Methylorubrum extorquens: one gene and its partner. The protein of the gene in region 2 interacts with the protein of the main gene of each other region in a pairwise test. Links are inferred from orthologs where the notes say so. Each region holds a gene or a part of one and is shown on either strand. Other genes may lie near its edges. The genes, in order: J2W78_RS09375 and J2W78_RS06475.

Region 1 (9,124 bases), 660 kb from region 2 along the record:
AGCCGCGCGGCGCGGGAGGTCGGCGGCCGAAGCGGCGACGGTAGCGGCGACGAGCGCGCTCGAAGCAAGAAGCAGGATTTTCATCGTGTCGTGTCCTGATTTGGCGGGAGCCGGTGTTGGTGTGAAGTGGTCCGGGGATCTCCCCGGTATCCGTCGCCCTCCAGCGATGAAGCGATGAATGCACCCGAACCCGTCAACGAAAGGTGAAGCTTACCCAGCCGTGAGCACTCGGTCAGGCCCGACGTGTCTTTACGCACATCGTTGGCTCGTCTTGTCGAAAATCGGCAACAGTCAAACCATCGGGCAAAACCTGACGACAATACGGTTAACGGATGGTGTCTCCCGCCGCGCAAGACCGCATTAACCACATGCGGGCGATCATCCTCCCGCGCCGGCGCCCGATCCCGGATCCGGCCGGCCCGATGGATCGCGCTGCCCATGTCCTTCGATTCCGGCTCGCCCCGACCGCGCGGCCCCCTCGCATGGTCGATCAAGACCGCGCTGATCGTCGGCCTCGGCGCCATGGCACTCGGCCACCACATCGCCCAGCCGGGTGGCAAGCCGCCCTATCGGGGGGGCGACCCGGAGGTGACGGGCTCGCTCGGCAGCAAGGCACAGACGACGCGGCTCGACCCCTGCACGCTCCGCGGCGCCCTCGGCACGGGCGCGCGGGACTGACCTCGCGACCGACCTTACGCGGCGAGGCTCGCGACAGCCGCCAAGGCGATGCCGGAGGCATCGGCTCTACGCGAGCGCGGGTTCGGGATGGCCTCGGGCCTCGGGATGCCGGCAACGCAACCGTACCCTGCCCGCACGGGAGGAGACTGCGCCGTCTCGGTCGATTGACAAGCAGGCACAGGGGTCTAAGTGTCGCGCGCGTTCGGACGCGTGATGGCGTACCGCGCACGGCTCTCGCGATCCGCCGCCGGCGCGAGCTTTCGAGCCCCTGATCGGCCCACTTCACGCGCACAATGGTTTTCCCTACCCGATGTCTTTCGCCGATCTTGGACTGAGCGACAAGGTACTCCAAGCCGTCACCGCGGCCGGCTACACCGAGCCGACGCCGATCCAGGCCCAGGCGATCCCGCATGTGCTCGCCCGGCGCGACGTGCTCGGCATCGCCCAGACCGGCACCGGCAAGACCGCCGCCTTTACCCTGCCGATGCTGACCATGCTGGAGGCCGGCCGCGCCCGGGCTCGCATGCCGCGCACGCTCATCCTCGAGCCGACCCGCGAACTCGCGGCGCAGGTCGAGGAGAATTTCGAGCGCTACGGCACCAATCACAAGCTCAACGTGGCGCTCATCATCGGCGGCGTCTCCTTCGCCGACCAGGACGCCAAGCTCACCCGCGGCACCGACGTGCTGATCGCGACGCCGGGGCGCCTGCTCGACCATTTCGAGCGCGGCAAGCTGCTGCTGACCGGCGTCGAGCTTCTGGTCATCGACGAGGCCGACCGGATGCTCGACATGGGGTTCATTCCCGACATCGAGCGCATCGTGAAGATGGTGCCCTTCACGCGCCAGACGCTGTTCTTCTCCGCGACCATGCCGCCGGAGATCGAGCGGCTGGCCGACATGTTCCTGCACAACCCGCAGCGGGTCGAGGTGGCGCGCCCCGCCTCCACCGCCACGACCATCGAGCAGCGCCTTGTGGCGACGGGCGCGGAGGGCCACGAGAAGCGCAAGGTGCTGCGCCAGCTCATCCGCTCGGCGAGCGAGCTGCAGAACGGCATCATCTTCTGCAACCGCAAGCGCGACGTCGCCCAACTCCAGCGCTCGCTGACCAGCCATGGCTTCAACGCGGCGGCGCTCCACGGCGACATGGACCAGCGCGCCCGCATGGCTGCCCTCGACGGCTTCCGCAGCGGCGAGGTTCCGCTGCTGGTGGCCTCGGACGTCGCCGCGCGCGGCCTCGATATCCCCGCCGTCAGCCACGTCTTCAACTTCGACGTGCCGCACCACCCGGAGGATTACGTCCATCGGATCGGCCGCACCGGCCGTGCCGGCCGCTCGGGCCAGGCCTTCACCCTCGCGAGCCGAACCGACGAGCGCTCGCTCTCGGCGATCGAGAGCCTGATCGGCCAGCCGATCGCATGGCTCGACGGCGATCTGTCCAGCGTTTCCGACGAGGTGGAGGGCGACGAGCCGCGCCGCCGCCGCGGCAGCCGCCGCGCCAAGGAAACGAAGGGCGGCGAGGAAACCAAGAGCATCGGGCGCAGCACCGAGAAGAGTGCCGCCCCGTCGAGCGAGAGCCCCCGCAGCGAGAGCCGCTCCCGCGGAGGGCGGCGTCCGGCCGCCGAGCGCAGCCGCGCCGAAGCGCCCCGGCGCGAGCCAGTGCGTGAGCCGGAACCGGTTTCCCCTCCCCCGCCCCGCGAGCTGGCCCGCGAGCCCGCCCGGAATGCCCCCGAACGCGCGCGCGGGGAGCGTCGTCCCCCGCGTCGCGACGAGGACGGCGACACGCCGGTCGGCCTCGGCTCGCACGTTCCGGCCTTCCTGCTGAAGCCGACCGGGTTCGGGAAGAGCAAGTAACTCCCGCGACCAAATCCGGGCCATCCCATCGCGCAGATGCGATGGGCGCCCTCCTCAGGCGCCGCGCGGGCCTAGAGCATCATCCCGAAAGCTGGTTGCCGGCTTTCGGAAGAAGATGATGCAAAACCAAAAGGCTAAAGCATCGTCTTGGATCCGATATCCAGGACGATGCTTTAGCGATACGGTCCACACGGCGACCGTATACCGCGAAAGCGCCGGTGACGGCAGGCGCTTTCGCCGCGCCCCTGGCGTGTCTCTCATGTGACGCCCGCTACGCCGCCTTGACCAAAGCGGCGAATGGTCAGCGGTCGGGCGTTTTGTGAGGCACTCTTAACGTCCTGGCGAGATTCTGAGGCGACACTTCGGCGGAGCGGACTCTGTGGGCGGTGTGCCCCCTCCGTAGGAGCCTACGTCACCGGATGAGCCCCGATCCCGATCGTGACCGCAGTTTCGTGCTCGCGCAGCGCAGCTTCGAGCTGATGCGCGACTACTGTTCCTGCGCGACGCCGCGGGCCTACGCCGTGTGGTATCTCTACGTCTCCGGCACGCAGCCGCTGATGAACGATGCGGTCAAACGGCTCACGACGCAGAACGGCACGCTGACCAGCGCCGACATCGAAGGACTCCACGACACCTACATCGACGGCCGCCGCATGGCCGTGGAGGTGGACCGGATGAATTCGAGCCTCATCGCCGAGGTCGAGGGCATCATGGAGATGATCGAGGTCTCGATCCGCTCCACCGCTCAGTATGGCGAGTCGCTTCAGGCCCTGTCCCACGACATCGCCAACACGGCCACGAGCCGGACGCGCCTGCGCGAGGTCGTGACGACGATCATCGCCAACACCCGCGATGTGACGGCCAACAACCGCACCCTCGAAGCGCGGATGCGCGAGAGCCGCAGTGAGATCGAGGCGTTGCGCGAGACGCTGGAGGCGGCCCGCCTGGAGAGCCTGACCGACGCCCTGACGGGGCTGGGCAACCGCAAGAATTTCGAGGAGTCGCTCCGCAAAACCGTCGATGTCCCGTCCGCCTCGGCACGGCAGGGAAAGCCGACGAGCCTGATCGTGATCGACATCGATTCGTTCAAGCGCTTCAACGACCTCTACGGTCACCTGACCGGAGATCAGGTGCTGCGTCTCGTCGCCATCGTGATGCGCGAGCATATCGGCCAGAGGAACGCGACGCTCGCCCGGTTCGGCGGCGAGGAGTTCGGCATCGTCCTGCCGGAAACGGACCGGGTCGAGGCGCGCGCCATCGCCGAGCGGGTGCGCACGGGCGTCACCGGCCGCGAATTGGTGAAGCGCTCCACCGGCGAATCGCTCGGCAAGGTCACGGTCTCACTCGGCGTCGCGACCCAGCGCGAGGACGACAACGCGGTCTCCCTGCTGGAACGAGCCGATGCCTGCCTGTTCGCCGCCAAGCGCGCTGGCCGCAACCGCACCCTCGACGAGACCGAAGTCGAGAACCTGCGCGACGTCGCCTGAGACGGATGAGAGCATCGTCCCGAAAGGGAGCCCCCGGGGCGATGCAGATGCAGGGAGCTAGGGCCTCGTCCGGTCTTGCGCGACGAGCCGGCTCCGATCAGGCCGCGGCGCCAGCCGTGAGCCGCTCGGGATTGACCGGCGTGATCGCTACGGATTCGCCGCAGCCGCAGGCCGAGGTCTGGTTCGGGTTGTTGAACACGAACTGGGACGACAACTTGGTCGTCTGGAAATCCATCTCGGTGCCGAGCAGGAACAGCACCGCCTTCGGATCGATGAACACGGTCACGCCCCGGTCCTCGATCACGTCCTCGCCGACCTTCCGCTCCTCGGCATATTCCATTGTGTAGGACATGCCGGCGCAGCCGCCGTTCTTCACGCCGACGCGCAAGCCCGCGATCGGCGTCTCCGCATCGGCCATGATCGCCTTGAGCCGGTCCGCGGCGCGGTCGGTCAGCGTGATCACCTTGAAACTGGACATCGTGGTCTCTCTCCTGCGGCCGGGTTCAAGGCCCGGGCGGGTGAGGGGTTTTCGTACAACGAAGAAGATAAGCACTCCCCCGGTGCCGGTCCACTAGGAGACCCGGCACACCGGACGATTGCAGCCGTGCTATGCTGAATCGGTGACGGAGCGCACGATCGCCGAGCCTGCAAGGCAGCGGAGACGCCGGAAGAACTCTTCGCGTGGCAAGCATCCCGGGACGAGCTCTACGAACTCGTCAACGGCGTACCGGCGCTCGCCGAGCCCTCGCCTATACCCTCCTCGTCAAGACGCGCTTCCCCAGCGCCGTGTTCTACAGGCGCGATGCAGAGGGCCGAGACGAGGAGAGCTTCGGAGGGCTCGAGGCCGTGATCACGCTGCCCGCCATCGGCGCGCGGCTCGCGCTGGCCGACATCGACGAGGATGTCTCCTTCGAGCCGGGACGCACGATTTCGACGCGCTGACGCGCTACCACATGTCCAGCGCGACGCGGGCCTCGTCGGACATCCGGCTCTGGTCCCACGGCGGGTCGAACACCATCGTGACGGAGCAGGACTGCACGCCCTGAACCGCCGAGACCGCGTTCTCGACCCAGCCCGGCATCTCGCCGGCCACCGGACAGCCGGGAGCGGTCAGCGTCATGTCGATCAGCACGCGACGGTCGTCCTCGATCTGCACCCGATAGATCAGGCCGAGTTCATAGATGTCGGCGGGAATCTCCGGATCGTAGACCGATTTGAGCGCCACGACGATGTCGTCGGTCAGGCGATCGATCTCCTCGGCCGGGATCGCGGAGGCGGCCGCGAGGGCGGGGGTGTTGGTGCCCCCGGTGATGGTGGCGTCGGTGCTCATCGGATCACTCCTTCCGGTCCCCGTTCACGGCGGCCGAAACTCTCAAAAGAATCAGGCGAACAGCATCTCGGCCTTGGCCAAGGCCGTGGCCAGAACATCGATTTCCTGCGTCGTATTATACAGACCGAACGAGGCGCGACAGGTCGAGGTGACGCCGAAGCGCGTGAGCAGCGGCATCGCGCAGTGGGTGCCGGCCCGCACCGCCACGCCCTGTTGGTCGATCACGGTGGCGATGTCGTGGGCGTGCGCCCCCTTCACCTCGAAGGCGATGACGCCGCCCTTGTCGCGGGAATTGCCGATCTGGCGGATCGAATTCATCGCGCCGAGCCGCTCCTGGGCGTAGGCGGTCAGCATCGCCTCGTGCGCGGCAATTTTTTCGCGACCCAGATCCATCATGAACTCGAGTGCCGCGCCGAGGCCGACCGCCTCGATGATCGCCGGCGTGCCCGCCTCGAAGCGGTGGGGCGGATCGTTGTAGGTGACCGCGTCCTGGCTCACCGTGCGGATCATCTCGCCGCCGCCCTGGTAGGGCGGCAGCCGGTCCAGCCACTCCTTCTTGCCGTAGAGCACGCCGATGCCGGTCGGCCCGTAGACCTTGTGGCCGGTGAAGACGAAGAAGTCGCAATCGAGCGCCCGCACATCGACCGGGCGGTGCACCGCGCTCTGCGCCCCGTCGAGCAGCACCGGCACGCCGTGTGCGTGGGCGATGCGCACGATTTCCTCGGCCGGCGTCACCGTGCCGAGCACGTTCGACATGTGGGTGATCGCCACCATCTTGGTGCGCGGCGAGAAAAGCTTTTCGTATTCCTCGATCAGGAAGTTGCCGTCGTCATCGACCGGCGCCCATTTGATGACGGCACCGCGCCGCTCGCGCAGGAAATGCCAGGGCACGATGTTGGAGTGGTGCTCCATGATCGAGAGGATGATCTCGTCCCCCTCCCCGATCAGCCCGGCCCAGCCCATGGAGGAGGCCACGAGGTTGTAGGCCTCGGTCGCGTTGCGGGTGAAGATGATCTCGTCGGTCGAGGCCGCGTTGAGGAACTGGCGCGTGGTCTCGCGGGCGCCCTCGAACCCCTCGGTCGCAGCGTTGGCCATGTAGTGGAGGCCACGGTGGACGTTGGCGTAGCCGGTCTCCATGCAGGAGACCATGGCATCGATCACGCGCTTGGGCTTCTGCGTCGAGGCGGCGTTGTCGAGATAGACCAGCGGTTTGCCGTAGACCTTCTCCGACAGGATCGGGAATTCTTTCCGGATCGCCTCGACGTCGTAGGGGGGGGTGCGGACGGGTGCGTTCATGTTCGCGACCTTGGATCCTGTGCTATCCGGGTCCAGCGCCGCCCGCCGGAACAGGTTCGGCGTCGATGAGCTTGGCCGGCTCCCCGGAAGGAACCGGCCAGCAGGGTCAGCCGCGCGACGCCAGCCACGCCTCGATCCCGCCGATCAGCACCTCGCGGGCGCCCTCGTGCGTGACCGTCTCCACCGCCTCGCCGACGAAGGCCTGGACCAGCAGGCTCTCGGCGGTGGCGCGCGGCAGGCCGCGGGCCATGAGGTAGAACAGCAGATCCTCGTCCGGCGCGCCGCAGGTGGCGCCGTGGCCGCAGGCGACGTCGTCGGCGAAGATCTCCAGCTCCGGCTTGTTCATCATCTGACCGTCGTCGGTCAGGAGCAGACAGTCGGACTTCATCTTGCCGTCGGTCTGCTGCGCGACCTGGCGGACGATGATCTTGCCCTGGAACACGCCGGTGGAATCGCCGTCGATCACCGTCTTGAACATCTCGCGGCCGATGCCCCCGGTCGCCGCATGGTCGGCGAGCAGGGTCGAATCCGCGAGTTGGCCGTGACCGAGCAGCGTCGCGCCGTTGACCACGGCCTTGGCGTCCTCGCCCGCGATGTGCAGGTAGATCTGGTGACGCGAGAGCTTGGCGCCGGTGACGAGGTTGACGGTCTCGAGCTGCGCCCGCGCGTCGAGGCGCACGGAGAGCGTCGAGAGGGCGACCGCCCCATCCCCTTCCCGGTTGAGCCGGGTGTGGCGGAAGGCGGCCTCGGCGCCGATATGCACGTCGAGCGCGTCGTTGGGCTGGTAGGCCAGCCCGGACGGTCCCTCGTGGCTCTCCAGCAGGAAGAACTCCGCCTCGGCGCCGACATCGACCAGAACGCGGGTCGCGGTCGAGAAGGCGGCCTCCCCCGTGCCGACGAAGCGCAGGTGGATCGGCGTCTGCAGCTTGGCGCCGGGCGCGACCGAGATCAGCGCGCCGTCCGCCAGGAAGGCGGTGTTGAGCTGATAGATCGGGTTCTCGCGCACCTGCTCGACGGGGGCGAGGAGCTTCAGGCGGGCGTCGCCCTTGCCCATCGCCTCGTTGAGCGGCGTGACCGTCACGCCCTCGGGCACCCGGTCGAGATCCGACAGGGACGCGACGAGATGGCCGTTGACGAAGGTGAGGCGGACGGCCTCGACCTCGTTGAAGCCCGTGGTCCCGGCGACAGCGACCCGGGCCGCGCCCTCGCTCGGCGTCTCGGCGGGCGGGGCGGCCTCGGTGATGGCGGCGCGCAGGTCGGTGTACTTGAACGCCTCGACCCGGCGGCTCGGCAGGCCGGTCGCCTCGAAGAAGCGGAACGCCTCCTCGCGGCTGATCGCCTGCTCGCTGGCGAAGCCTTTCCGTGCGGATTCGAACAGGTTCGAGAGGCCGGCCTCGGCTGGGGAGCGGAGATTGGTGACGTCGGCCATCACGCAGCCTCGCTCGTGCGGTACTCGGCGTAGCCGGAGGCCTCGAGTTCCAGCGCCAGGTCCTTGCCGCCGGTCTTCACGATCTGGCCCTTCGACATGACGTGCACGGTGTCGGGCACGATGTGGTTGAGGAGCCGCTGGTAGTGGGTGATGACGAGGAACGAGCGGCCCTGCGCCCGCAGGGCGTTCACGCCCTCGGAGACGATGCGCAGCGCGTCGATGTCGAGGCCGGAATCGGTCTCGTCGAGGACGCAGAACTTCGGCTGCAGCAGCGCCATCTGGAGGATCTCCATGCGCTTCTTCTCGCCGCCGGAGAAGCCAACATTGAGCGCGCGCTTGAGCATCTCCTTGTTGATCTCGAGCTTGTCCGCCGCGCCGTTCACCGCGCGGATGAAGTCGGGGGTCGAGAGCTCGGCCTCGCCGCGCGCCTTGCGCTGCGCGTTGAGGCAGGCCTTGAGGAAGGTCATCGTACCGACGCCGGGGATTTCCAGCGGGTACTGGAAGGCCAGGAAGATGCCGGCGGCGGCGCGCTCGTCGGCCGCCATCTCCAGCACGTTCTGCCCGTCGAGCAGGATTTCGCCGTCGAGGACCTCGTAGTCCTCCTTGCCGGCGATGACGTAGGAGAGCGTCGACTTGCCTGAGCCGTTCGGGCCCATGATCGCGGCGACCTCGCCGTCGTTCACGGTGAGGTTCAGGCCGTTGAGGATGCGGTTGTCCTCGATCTGCACGACGAGGTTTTTGATCTCAAGCATGTCCGTCCAAGTCCTTCAAAACCATTCCTGATGCATCGCCCGCAGGACGGTGACACGTCCGGTCGAATGGCCGGGCATGTCACCGATCACCGCGTCGACGCCGCACCGGGGACAGCGAGCGGTTCCGCCATCGGCGATCCACCCTCCGCCTCATCCGGCGCGAACGTGTTCAGGCCGTAGAAGCAGCCGCACACGGCGCTGCCCCTCACCTCGTCGGCGTGCCGCGCGCTGTGCCGGGGGCGGCACGCGGCACAGCCGTGTCGAAGCGCGTCAGCCCACCGAGCCTTCGAGGCTGATCGA
Region 2 (9,040 bases):
CGAGCTGATCGGCAAGCTCGAAGCGGCCCTCAAGGCCCAGGGCGAGCGGATCGATCCCGAATTCCGCAACGGCCTGCTCTCCGCAGTGCCGTCCCTGCGCGCCTTCGCCCTGTCGCTGACCTCGAACCCGGCGCGCTCCGACGACCTCGTGCAGGACACCCTGCTCAAGGGCTGGCAGCACCGCGCCCGCTTCCAGCCGGGCACGAACCTCAACGCATGGCTCTTCACGATCCTGCGCAACATCTTCTACTCGGATCACCGCAAGCGCGTGCGCGAGGTCGAGGATCAGGACGGCTCCTACGCCGCACGCCTCGCCACCGCGCCGCATCAGGGCGACCGGCTCGACGTCGAGGATCTGCAGACGGCGCTCGCCAAGCTGCCGCCGGACCAGCGCGAGGCCCTCGTGCTGGTGGGTGCCGAGGGTGTCTCCTACGAGGAGGCGGCGACCATCATGGGCTGCAAGGTCGGCACGGTGAAGAGCCGCGTCAGCCGCGCCCGCGGCCGCCTCGCCGAACTCCTCGGGTATGACGAGGAGGACCTCTCCTCCGACCGTCTCATCCAGTCGGCGATGCCCGACGCCTGATTATTTGCTCGACGGGCGCCGGTGCCGTTGTTGCGTCACCCTGATGTCCGTCCGAGTGAAAGCCGATCCGTGGTCTTCGCCGGCTGATCGAGTCCTGATGCTGTCCGGAAGCCAAACCCAGGACAGCGGGGTGTCTCAAGTCTTGCCGCATCGGTTGTCGAAAGCCATCGTCCATCGCGCGTGACGATGCCCTGAAGGACGTTCTGGAGATCCGCCTGATTGGCATCCGATTGGATCACCGCGGGATGGATGCCGTGGGGCGAAACCAGAAGCCATCAATCGAAAATCGTATGACGCGGAGGTCCGGGAGCCGGCATGGCCGGGCCGGTTGCGTCGGATCGTACGCGACGATCTGAGCGACCTTGGGAGGTTTCGAATTCGGCATCCGTACCGGGTGCTCCGGCGCGGAAATTCGACGTCCCTCCCCCGCCCGCTTAGCAGAATGCGGGTGCCGCGCGGTCCTGTCGTGTCGGTGCCCCGTTTTGCGAAAAAGCGTGTTCCGCAATCGGCGCGCCGCGTCTTACGCGTGAGGTCTGCGGCGAGCAGAAGACGGCAGGCCACGGGGAAGCCGAGCGTGTCAACAGCGAGACGCTGCCGCTGCGAGCCTTCCATGTGATCCATCGAGAGCCGTAGGCAGGCCGGGCGGCCTTTCGATCGGCCGGGACCGTCGCTGCGCGGACCAACGTCAACGCACCAGAGGCCGGCCGGCGGAGTCCGATGACTCCGCCGGCGCGGCATCGATCCTCAGGCGGCCTTGCGGCGCCCGCCGGTCTTGCGGCCTTCCGCGGCGGTCTTGCGGCGCGGCTCGGGAGCTGCTTCCGCCACCACCTCATCGACCGGCTCCGCGGTCTTCGCCGAGGATTTGCGGCGCTGCTGGCCGAGGCCGAGATCCTTGGCGAGGGCAGAGCGCGCGGCCGAATAGTTGGAGGAGACCGTCGGATAATCGGCCGGCAGGCCGTAGCGGCGGCGGTAGCCCTCGATGTCGAGACCGTGCGTGGTCAGGTGCCGCTTGAGCGTCTTGTAGGGCTTGCCGTCGATGAAGGAGATCAGGGCATCCGGCGTGATCGACTTCTTGATCTGTGCCGGTGTCGCCCGCTCGACTTCTTCTTCCTTGGGCGCCTGCGGGGCCGACAGGGCGACGAGGGCGGCATGAACCTGAACAATCAAACCCGCGAGTTCGGGCGATGGCAGAGAGTTGTTGGAGACATAAGCCGAGACGAGATCGGCAGCGAGCTCGATACGGTCGTGTTGCGAGACCTGACTGTTATCCGACATTGTAAATGATCCTATTTTCCCCTCGTTCTTGTGAGCTAAAAGGATCTAGAAAAGATTCAAGTCCGTTTTGCACCATTTGCCCGGAAAACGACTGCAAAATCGGGAAAAACCACGATTTGGCTGCTATTGCGAACGATCAGTCCGGATCAGACAGCAGGTTGGGATCTCTCCAGGTGGTGCACGCAAGCTGAGGTTCGATCAAAGGTACGATGAGGGGCGCTTGATTCGTCCGTTCAACAAAGTGTGAGAGGTCAGTCCGAGCTGACCAGCGATCTCGGCAGGTCGAGCCCGCCGGCTTTCATGATCACGGCAGATCCGCGACCGTTCGGCCCCGCCGTGACGGCCGAACTCTATGGGTCGGAGCCTGCAGTTACAGCCCCGGTAGCATCGCCTCATCGTCTCCGCGCTTGGCGGCGGAGCGGCGTTGCCCGCTCTGCTGAGGCAGAGTGCAGCGATAGACCACCGCGTCGGGCGGGCCGAGGGCGGCGTTGAGCGGAACCGTGACGGTGTCGCCCGAGAAGCGCCAGTGTCGGGTGCCGCGATCCCAGTACAGCCACACGGTGCTATCATGGCCCTTCACGTCGAACACGGCGGCCTTCTTCGACATCGCCCGAAGAGTCCGTGGCTCGTAGAGGCCCTTGCGGCGATAGGCGGCGCGGGACTCGGCGTCCTGACGATCGACGAAAGTGTTCTGGACGATTTGCAGGGTCGCTCCGGGTTTGCGGAGGAATTTCTTGAAATCGCTCAGGGATCGCAAGACCACGGGCATGGGGTCCTTCCCATCGTCAAGTCACGAACGCGTCGTGCATTGTGCGATGCATCTTACGTCCGTTGAGATGACGGCTGTTCCTTCCGCACAAAGGCGATCCCGGGTGATATCCACCGGAAAGCGCCGCTGTCCACAGGAGCGGCGACCGATCCGGCTGTTCCAGGGGCCGCGGCATCGCCCGGCCCCGGTGTCCGGCATCGGCTTGACCCGCAGGCCGGGCTCGGGCGTTTAGGCCTCATGCTGCTCCAATTCTTTACGGGCCTGCGCGAGGCCCGCGTACCGGTGTCCCTGCGCGAATACCTCACCCTGCTCCAGGCGATGGAGCGCGACCTCGCGGACAAGCGCGTAGAGGAGTTCTACTTCCTCGCCCGCACCGTGCTGGTGAAGGACGAGTCCAACCTCGACCGGTTCGACCGGGTGTTCGCCTCGGTCTTCAAAGGGCTGGAAACGCTGGGCGAGGCGGTCGAACCCGCCGCCATCCCCGAGGAATGGCTGCGCAAGCTCGCCGAGAAGTATCTCTCCGAGGATGAGAAGGCCGAGTTGAAGGCGCTGGGCTGGGACAAGCTGTTCGAGACGTTGAAACAGCGCCTCGCCGAACAGAAGGAGCGCCATCAGGGCGGGTCGAAATGGATCGGAACCGGAGGCACCTCACCCTTCGGCGCCTACGGCTACAATCCGGAGGGAATCCGTATCGGCCAGGACGGCAACCGCAACTTCCGTGCGGTCAAGGTCTGGGACCGGCGCGAGTTCAAGGATCTCGACGATTCACGCGAACTCGGCACCCGCTCCATGCGGGTGGCGCTCCGCCGCCTGCGCCGCTTCGCCCGCACGGGGGCGGCCGACGAACTCGACCTCGACGGCACCATCCGCGAGAGCGCCCGCAAGGGCTTCATCGACGTGCGGCTGCGCCCGGAGCGGCGCAACGCAGTGAAGGTGTTGCTCTTCCTCGATGTCGGCGGATCGATGGACTGGCATGTCGAGTTGGCCGAGGAGCTGTTCTCGGCCGCGCGCTCCGAGTTCAAGCACTTCGCGCATTTCTACTTCCACAACTGTCCCTACGAGGCGGTGTGGACCGAGAACCACCGCCGCCACGACGAGCGTATCCCGCTCCTCGACGTGATCCGTACCTATCCCTCCGACTACCGCGTGGTGTTCGTGGGCGACGCCTCCATGAGCCCCTACGAGATCGCCCATCCCGGCGGTTCGGTGGAGCATTGGAACGAGGAGGCGGGCGATGTCTGGCTCGGCCGTGTGCTCGCTCACTTCCCGAAGGCGGTCTGGCTCAACCCCATTCCGGCCGAGCACTGGGCCCACACCCACTCCATCGGCATGGTCCGCCGGATCTTTTCGCAGCGGATGTTCCCGCTGACGCTTGAAGGGCTGGACGGAGCGATGCGGGCGCTGCTGCGGTAGAGCACTTTCCGATGAAGTGTTCGCCGGTTCGTCTAAGAAAGCGCGACAGAACAAGACGATAGAGCACCATCCCGAAAGGTGGCTACCGGCTTTCGGAAAAGACGATGCCAAAACAAGAACCTAAAGCATCGTCCTGGATCCGATATCCAGGACGATGCTCTAGAGGCGTGATCCGACCCAATGTGGTTGGGCATGGCTCGAGAGGGCGTTTCAGCCGTGCCGCCGGCCGCCGTGCAAGGCGGCCCCCACGGCGGTCAGGGCCGCGACGAGGACGGCCAGTGGCGGGAGACCGTAGAGGCCGCCGATCAGGACATGCTCCGGTTCGAACCGTGCGTCGGTGTGGTCGCCGCCGCAGGGCGAGAGGCCGAGCAGGAGTGTATTCTGCACCAGGGTGGCGTTCATCAGCATGGCGAGCACCGCAAGGCCGGCCAGGACGAGGCTTGATAGGCCGATCACGGCAAGGCCGCCCGTTCCACGGCTGGCCCGCCCGCGCTGCGCCGCTTGCCATGTGAGCGCGAACGAGCCCGCCACGAAGGGCAGACTGAGGAACGCGCCGGTCAGGAACGGATCGGTGTCGTTCTGCGTGCAGGTCCCGGTATAGCCCAGCCCCTGCAGGAGCGGCACGGGCAGGAACAGCAGGAGAACGAGAACGGCTGCCAAGACAGCGAGGGGCGTGCCTCAGCCCTGGCGGGCCGGGGTCGTCACGACAAGGCCGTCGAGTTCGGGCGTCACGCGGATCTGGCAGCACAGGCGCGAGGTCGCGCGCACGTCGGAGGCGAAGTCGAGCATGTCCTGCTCCATCGGCTCCGCCGGCCCGACCTTTTCGGCCCAGGCCTCGTCGACGTAGACGTGGCAGGTCGCGCAGGCGCAGGCCCCGCCGCACTCGGCATCGATGCCCGGAACGTTGTTGCGGATCGCCGTCTCCATGACGGTCGAGCCGACCTGACCGTCGATCGTGCGGGCCGTGCCGGCGTGATCGACGTAGGTGATCTTGGGCATACCTTGCTCCGGGACGTGTCGGCGTCCGCCTTCGATCCTTCAGGGGGCGGCGTGGCGCCTGCTTGCGGGTGGCGGAGTGAGAAAGCAAGCGGGAAGCCGGCGCTTTTCCGTCGCGCTGCCGCTGCAGATGCCCCCCGTCCGTTGGCCGGGCGGCGGAGCCGGCGCGGCGGCGGTCTTTCCGCCGCAGGCATCGAGGGCCGAAACGCAGCCCCTCACATCGCCCGGTCGAGGGCGGCGAGCGCGTCCAGCGTCTCGGCGACGGCGCTCCGGAGCGCCTGGAGGTCGGCCGCGTCTCCAGCGCGCGTGGTCGCCTCGCGCAACCCGGTCTCGACGGCGCCGCTCGTCTCGGCCACCCGCATCGCTCCGACCCCGAGAGCCGCACCCTTGAGGGTGTGGGCGAGGTCGGCCCGCTCCTCGGCCGGACGGCTCGCCGCCGCCAGCGCCGGCAGGAGCCGGCGGCACTGATCCTCGAACAGGCTCAACACCTCGCGCGCGAGGTCGGCATCGCCGAAGGTCTGCGCATCGAGGTGGGCACGGTCGAGCAGGGGCGCACGCTGTATCTCGAGGTCCACGTTCGTCCTCATCGTCTACTTTGACATCTGTGCTCGGGATGAAACGGCCGCTCCACCCGCCCGGCTCCCGCGAAAGAGGCGCAGCGCGGCGACCTGCCTGTGGGCCGCGCCGGCTATCCACAGCCCAGGCCGGTTTGGGCCGTACCCGTTTAAGGCTGCAAGCGTCAGAACTTGGGGCGAATGCCGGATCGCGGGACCCGGCTTGGTAACCATTCCGTTAAGGTTTCTTGGGTGCGCCGGGCCGATTGGGTATCGGGGGCATCATCCGAGGGACTAAGATCCCGTGAGACGTCGGGTAAATCCGTCTCCATTGCGGAGGGCGCGAGCTCTGCACTGGATGGCGATGCGTACGAGGGTTGCATGGCCACCGAGAAGAAGCTGAAGGATCCGGCGGAGGCCGCACTCTCCGCGATCGAGCAGGCTTTGAATCTGGACATTCCGGCGCCGGGCGACACTGCCCGGGTCGAGCCGCGGCTGCCCGATGTCGGCGACGGCGATCCGCTGGCCGATCCGTTCTCCGAGGCCGGGGGACGCCGCACCCCGACCCTCGACATCGATCCCGCCGCGTCCGATCTGCCGCTGCCCGAGCGCGGGCGCTCGCGCCGCGAGGGCGGGCTCCTGCCGCCCGACCGCTCGCTGGTGGCCAACGACGACCGCCAGAACATCGGCATCCTGCAGCAGACGCTCCGGGTGCGGCCCTCGCGCAAGCCGTACCTCGTCGCGGCGATCGCCTCGTTCTTCTGGCTCAACGGCCTCGTGGCGCTGGCCTGGAACCAGTCCGGCGGCGACCTGAAGACGTTCGTGACCGGGCTCACCGCGCTTCAGGCGGCGGTGGTGGCCACCGCCATCGCCGGGCCGATCGTGCTGTTCCTCATCACGGCGATGCTGGCCGTGCGCGCCCACGAGATGCGCCTCGTCGCCCGCGCCGTCGGCGAGGTGGCGATCCGGTTGGCCGAGCCCGAGAGCTTCTCGACCGACGCGGTGCTGACCATGTCGCAGACCGTGCGCCGCGAGGTCGCCGCCGTCGGCGACGGCGTGGAGCGGGCGCTGGCCCGCGCGGGCGAACTCGAAACGCTGGTGCGCGGAGAGATCTCGACCCTGGAGCGGGCCTATTCCGACAACGAGATCCGCATCCGCAGCCTGGTCGATGAGCTGATCGCCCAGCGCGAGTCCATCGTCGGCAGCGCCGACCGGGTGCGCGGAGCGATCGCCGGATCGCACGAGAACCTGTCGAGCGAGCTGGATGGCGCGGCCGAGCGCATCGTCGCCGCCATCAACGGCGCGGGCGAGCGCGTCACCGGGGCGCTCGACGCCCGCGGCGAGGCGATCACCAACGCGCTCGGCGAGGTCGGCGAACGGGTGGTCGGCAACGTCTCGACCCGCGGCGACGATCTGGTCCGCCAGCTCACCGCCACCAGCGAAGGCGTGCGCGGCGGCCTCGAAGAGATCGGCACCAGCCTCACCAGCGCGCTGCAGCAGCGCGCCGACGCGGTGACGCAGGCCTTCGAGCGCACCGGCGGGGCGCTCACCCGCACGCTCGCCGACAATGCGGGCGCCGTCGCCCAGAGCCTGTCCGAGACCGGCACCGGCCTGATCGAGGCGCTCGACCGCCAGGGCGGCGCCGTGCGCGAGACCTTCGAGCGCTCGACGAAGGGCCTGGAAGAGGCCTTCCTGTCGCGCGGGACCGAGCTGACCGAGCGCTTCGCCCAGACCGGCGGCGCCATCACCGCGCGCTTTGCCGAGACCGGCGAGGGCCTAAGCCGCACCTTCGCCGCCACCGGCGCGGCAATCTCCGAGGACATCGCCGTCCGCGGTGCCTCGCTGCGCACCGAGATCGAGGCGGCCGGCACCGGCGTCTCCGAATTGATCGAAGGACGCGGGCGCGACGCGCAGGCCGCCCTGGCGCTCGCCGCCGGCAGCGTGGCCGATGACTTTTCCACCCGCATCGACCGGGTCCGCGACGCGTTCCTGGCCTCCGCCACCCACGCGGCCGAGACCATGAACGGCCGCGGTCTCGAACTCGCCGCCCGTATCGAGACGGCGGCGTCGCGCGTCGATGATGTCATCGCCGTCCAGGGCGGGGCGCTCGCCTCGAACCTCGACACGGCGGGCGAGCGTGTCGCCGGCCTGATGACCGAGCGGGCGGCGCAGGCCGCCGCCACCGTCGAGCAGGCTCTGGCCGGGCTCGGCGCCAGCTTTGCTGCCAACGCGAACGGCAGCGCCGAGAGCCTGCGCGAGACCGTGGCCCGCCTGGGCAAGGATCTCGACGCCCGGACCGTTGCGGCCCATGACGGCATCCGCCGCAACACGGAGACCGCAACCGCGTCCGTCGGCGCCAGCGTCGAGGCGCTGGAGCGCCGCCTGCGCGAGGCCGCCGAGGCCATGAGCGGCCTGCTTGCCGAGCGCGCCGTGGAATCGACCGCGCGGATGCTGCACGTCGCCGAGGAGACCTCGGGAGCCGCCCAGGCGCAGAGTGCTGCCGTCACCACCCGCTTCGCCGAGGCCGCCGAGGCGCTGCGCCGCGCCGCCGACGAGGCCGCCGCCGCCGTCGAGAACCGTTCGAACGATGTGGTGGGCCGGTTCCAGGCCGCCGCCGAGCGTGTCGGGGGCGAACTCGGCAGCCGCAGCGAGGGCGCGTCGCAGGCGCTTCACGCCGCGATTCAGCGGATGGCCGACGAGCTGTCGGCCCGCAGCGCCGAGGCGACCGGTGCCCTGGCGCTCGCCGCCGCCCATGCCGGTGGCGAGATCGGCAACCGCACCGACCAGTCGATGCACGCGCTCCAGGATCTCCTGCGGCAGGTGGCCGACGAGATTTCCGTGCGCGGCGCGGAGGCCAGCGTCGCGCTGTCGCTGGCAGCGGCCCAGGCCGGTGGCGAGATCGGCAGTCGTGCCGACCAGTCGGCACAGGGTCTGCGCGACCTGCTGCGGCAGGTGCAGGACGAGATCGACGGCCGCACCGCCGAGGTGACGGACGCGCTGGCGCGGACCGCCGAGCGGGTCGGCGGCGAGGTCGGCACCCGCACCGAGGAATCGCTGCGCGCCTTGCGTGAGACGCTGGGCCGGATCGGCGACGAACTGTCCGCCCGCGGCGCCGAGACCACCGCGGCCCTGGCCCGCGCGGCCGAGCAGGCCGGCGGCGAGGTCAACAGCCGCACCGAGGCGTCGCTGCGCAGTCTGCGCGATGCCCTGTCTCAGATCGGCGAGGAGCTGTCCGCCCGCAGCACCGAGGCCACCGCGGCCCTGGCGCGCGCCGCCGAACAGGCCGGCGGCGAGGTCGGTGGCCGCACCGAGAGCGCTCTGGAGGCCCTGCGCGAGACGCTGCGCGGTCTCGGCGACGAGGTTGCCGCCCGCGGCGAGGCCACGGCACAGGCGCTGTCGCGCACCGCGGAGGGGGTCGGCTCCGAGCTGGAGACCCGTCTGGGAGCCCTG

Evidence for each region.
Region 1: the proteins of J2W78_RS06475 (region 2) and J2W78_RS09375 interact in binary tests that used the Escherichia coli proteins (3 or more experiments, as listed by UniProt). The link is inferred for Methylorubrum extorquens from one-to-one orthologs.

Annotation. Positions count from the first base shown.
Region 1 is NZ_JALJXF010000001.1:1,984,811-1,993,934, forward strand. The notes cover bases 2,806-5,766. They hold J2W78_RS09375 (HesB/IscA family protein), read right to left. Parts: upstream 4,496-5,766; coding sequence 4,115-4,495; downstream 2,806-4,114. Other genes in these bases: J2W78_RS09370 (GGDEF domain-containing protein), read left to right, coding at 2,950-4,017; J2W78_RS09380 (SUF system Fe-S cluster assembly protein), read right to left, coding at 4,964-5,347; J2W78_RS09385 (cysteine desulfurase), read right to left, coding at 5,399-5,766. Also shown: J2W78_RS09355 (outer membrane protein), read right to left, coding at 1-84; J2W78_RS09360 (hypothetical protein), read left to right, coding at 439-678; J2W78_RS09365 (DEAD/DEAH box helicase), read left to right, coding at 989-2,530; more of J2W78_RS09385, read right to left, coding at 5,767-6,643; J2W78_RS09390 (SufB/SufD family protein), read right to left, coding at 6,750-8,072; Fe-S cluster assembly ATPase SufC, read right to left, coding at 8,072-8,824; Fe-S cluster assembly protein SufB, read right to left, coding at 9,095-9,124. UniProt on the Escherichia coli protein: Is able to transfer iron-sulfur clusters to apo-ferredoxin. Multiple cycles of [2Fe2S] cluster formation and transfer are observed, suggesting that IscA acts catalytically.
Region 2 is NZ_JALJXF010000001.1:1,323,373-1,332,412, reverse strand. What follows is about bases 3,380-6,256. They hold J2W78_RS06475 (2Fe-2S iron-sulfur cluster-binding protein), read right to left. Parts: upstream 5,040-6,256; coding sequence 4,719-5,039; downstream 3,380-4,718. Other genes in these bases: J2W78_RS06465 (hypothetical protein), read left to right, coding at 5,972-6,256; J2W78_RS06470 (Hpt domain-containing protein), read right to left, coding at 5,252-5,611; J2W78_RS06480 (hypothetical protein), read right to left, coding at 4,251-4,700; J2W78_RS06485 (vWA domain-containing protein), read left to right, coding at 3,380-4,040. Also shown: J2W78_RS06500 (sigma-70 family RNA polymerase sigma factor), read left to right, coding at 1-583; J2W78_RS06495 (MucR family transcriptional regulator), read right to left, coding at 1,328-1,858; J2W78_RS06490 (hypothetical protein), read right to left, coding at 2,229-2,627; more of J2W78_RS06485, read left to right, coding at 2,865-3,379; more of J2W78_RS06465, read left to right, coding at 6,257-9,040. UniProt on the Escherichia coli protein: Ferredoxin are iron-sulfur proteins that transfer electrons in a wide variety of metabolic reactions. Although the function of this ferredoxin is unknown it is probable that it has a role as a cellular electron transfer protein.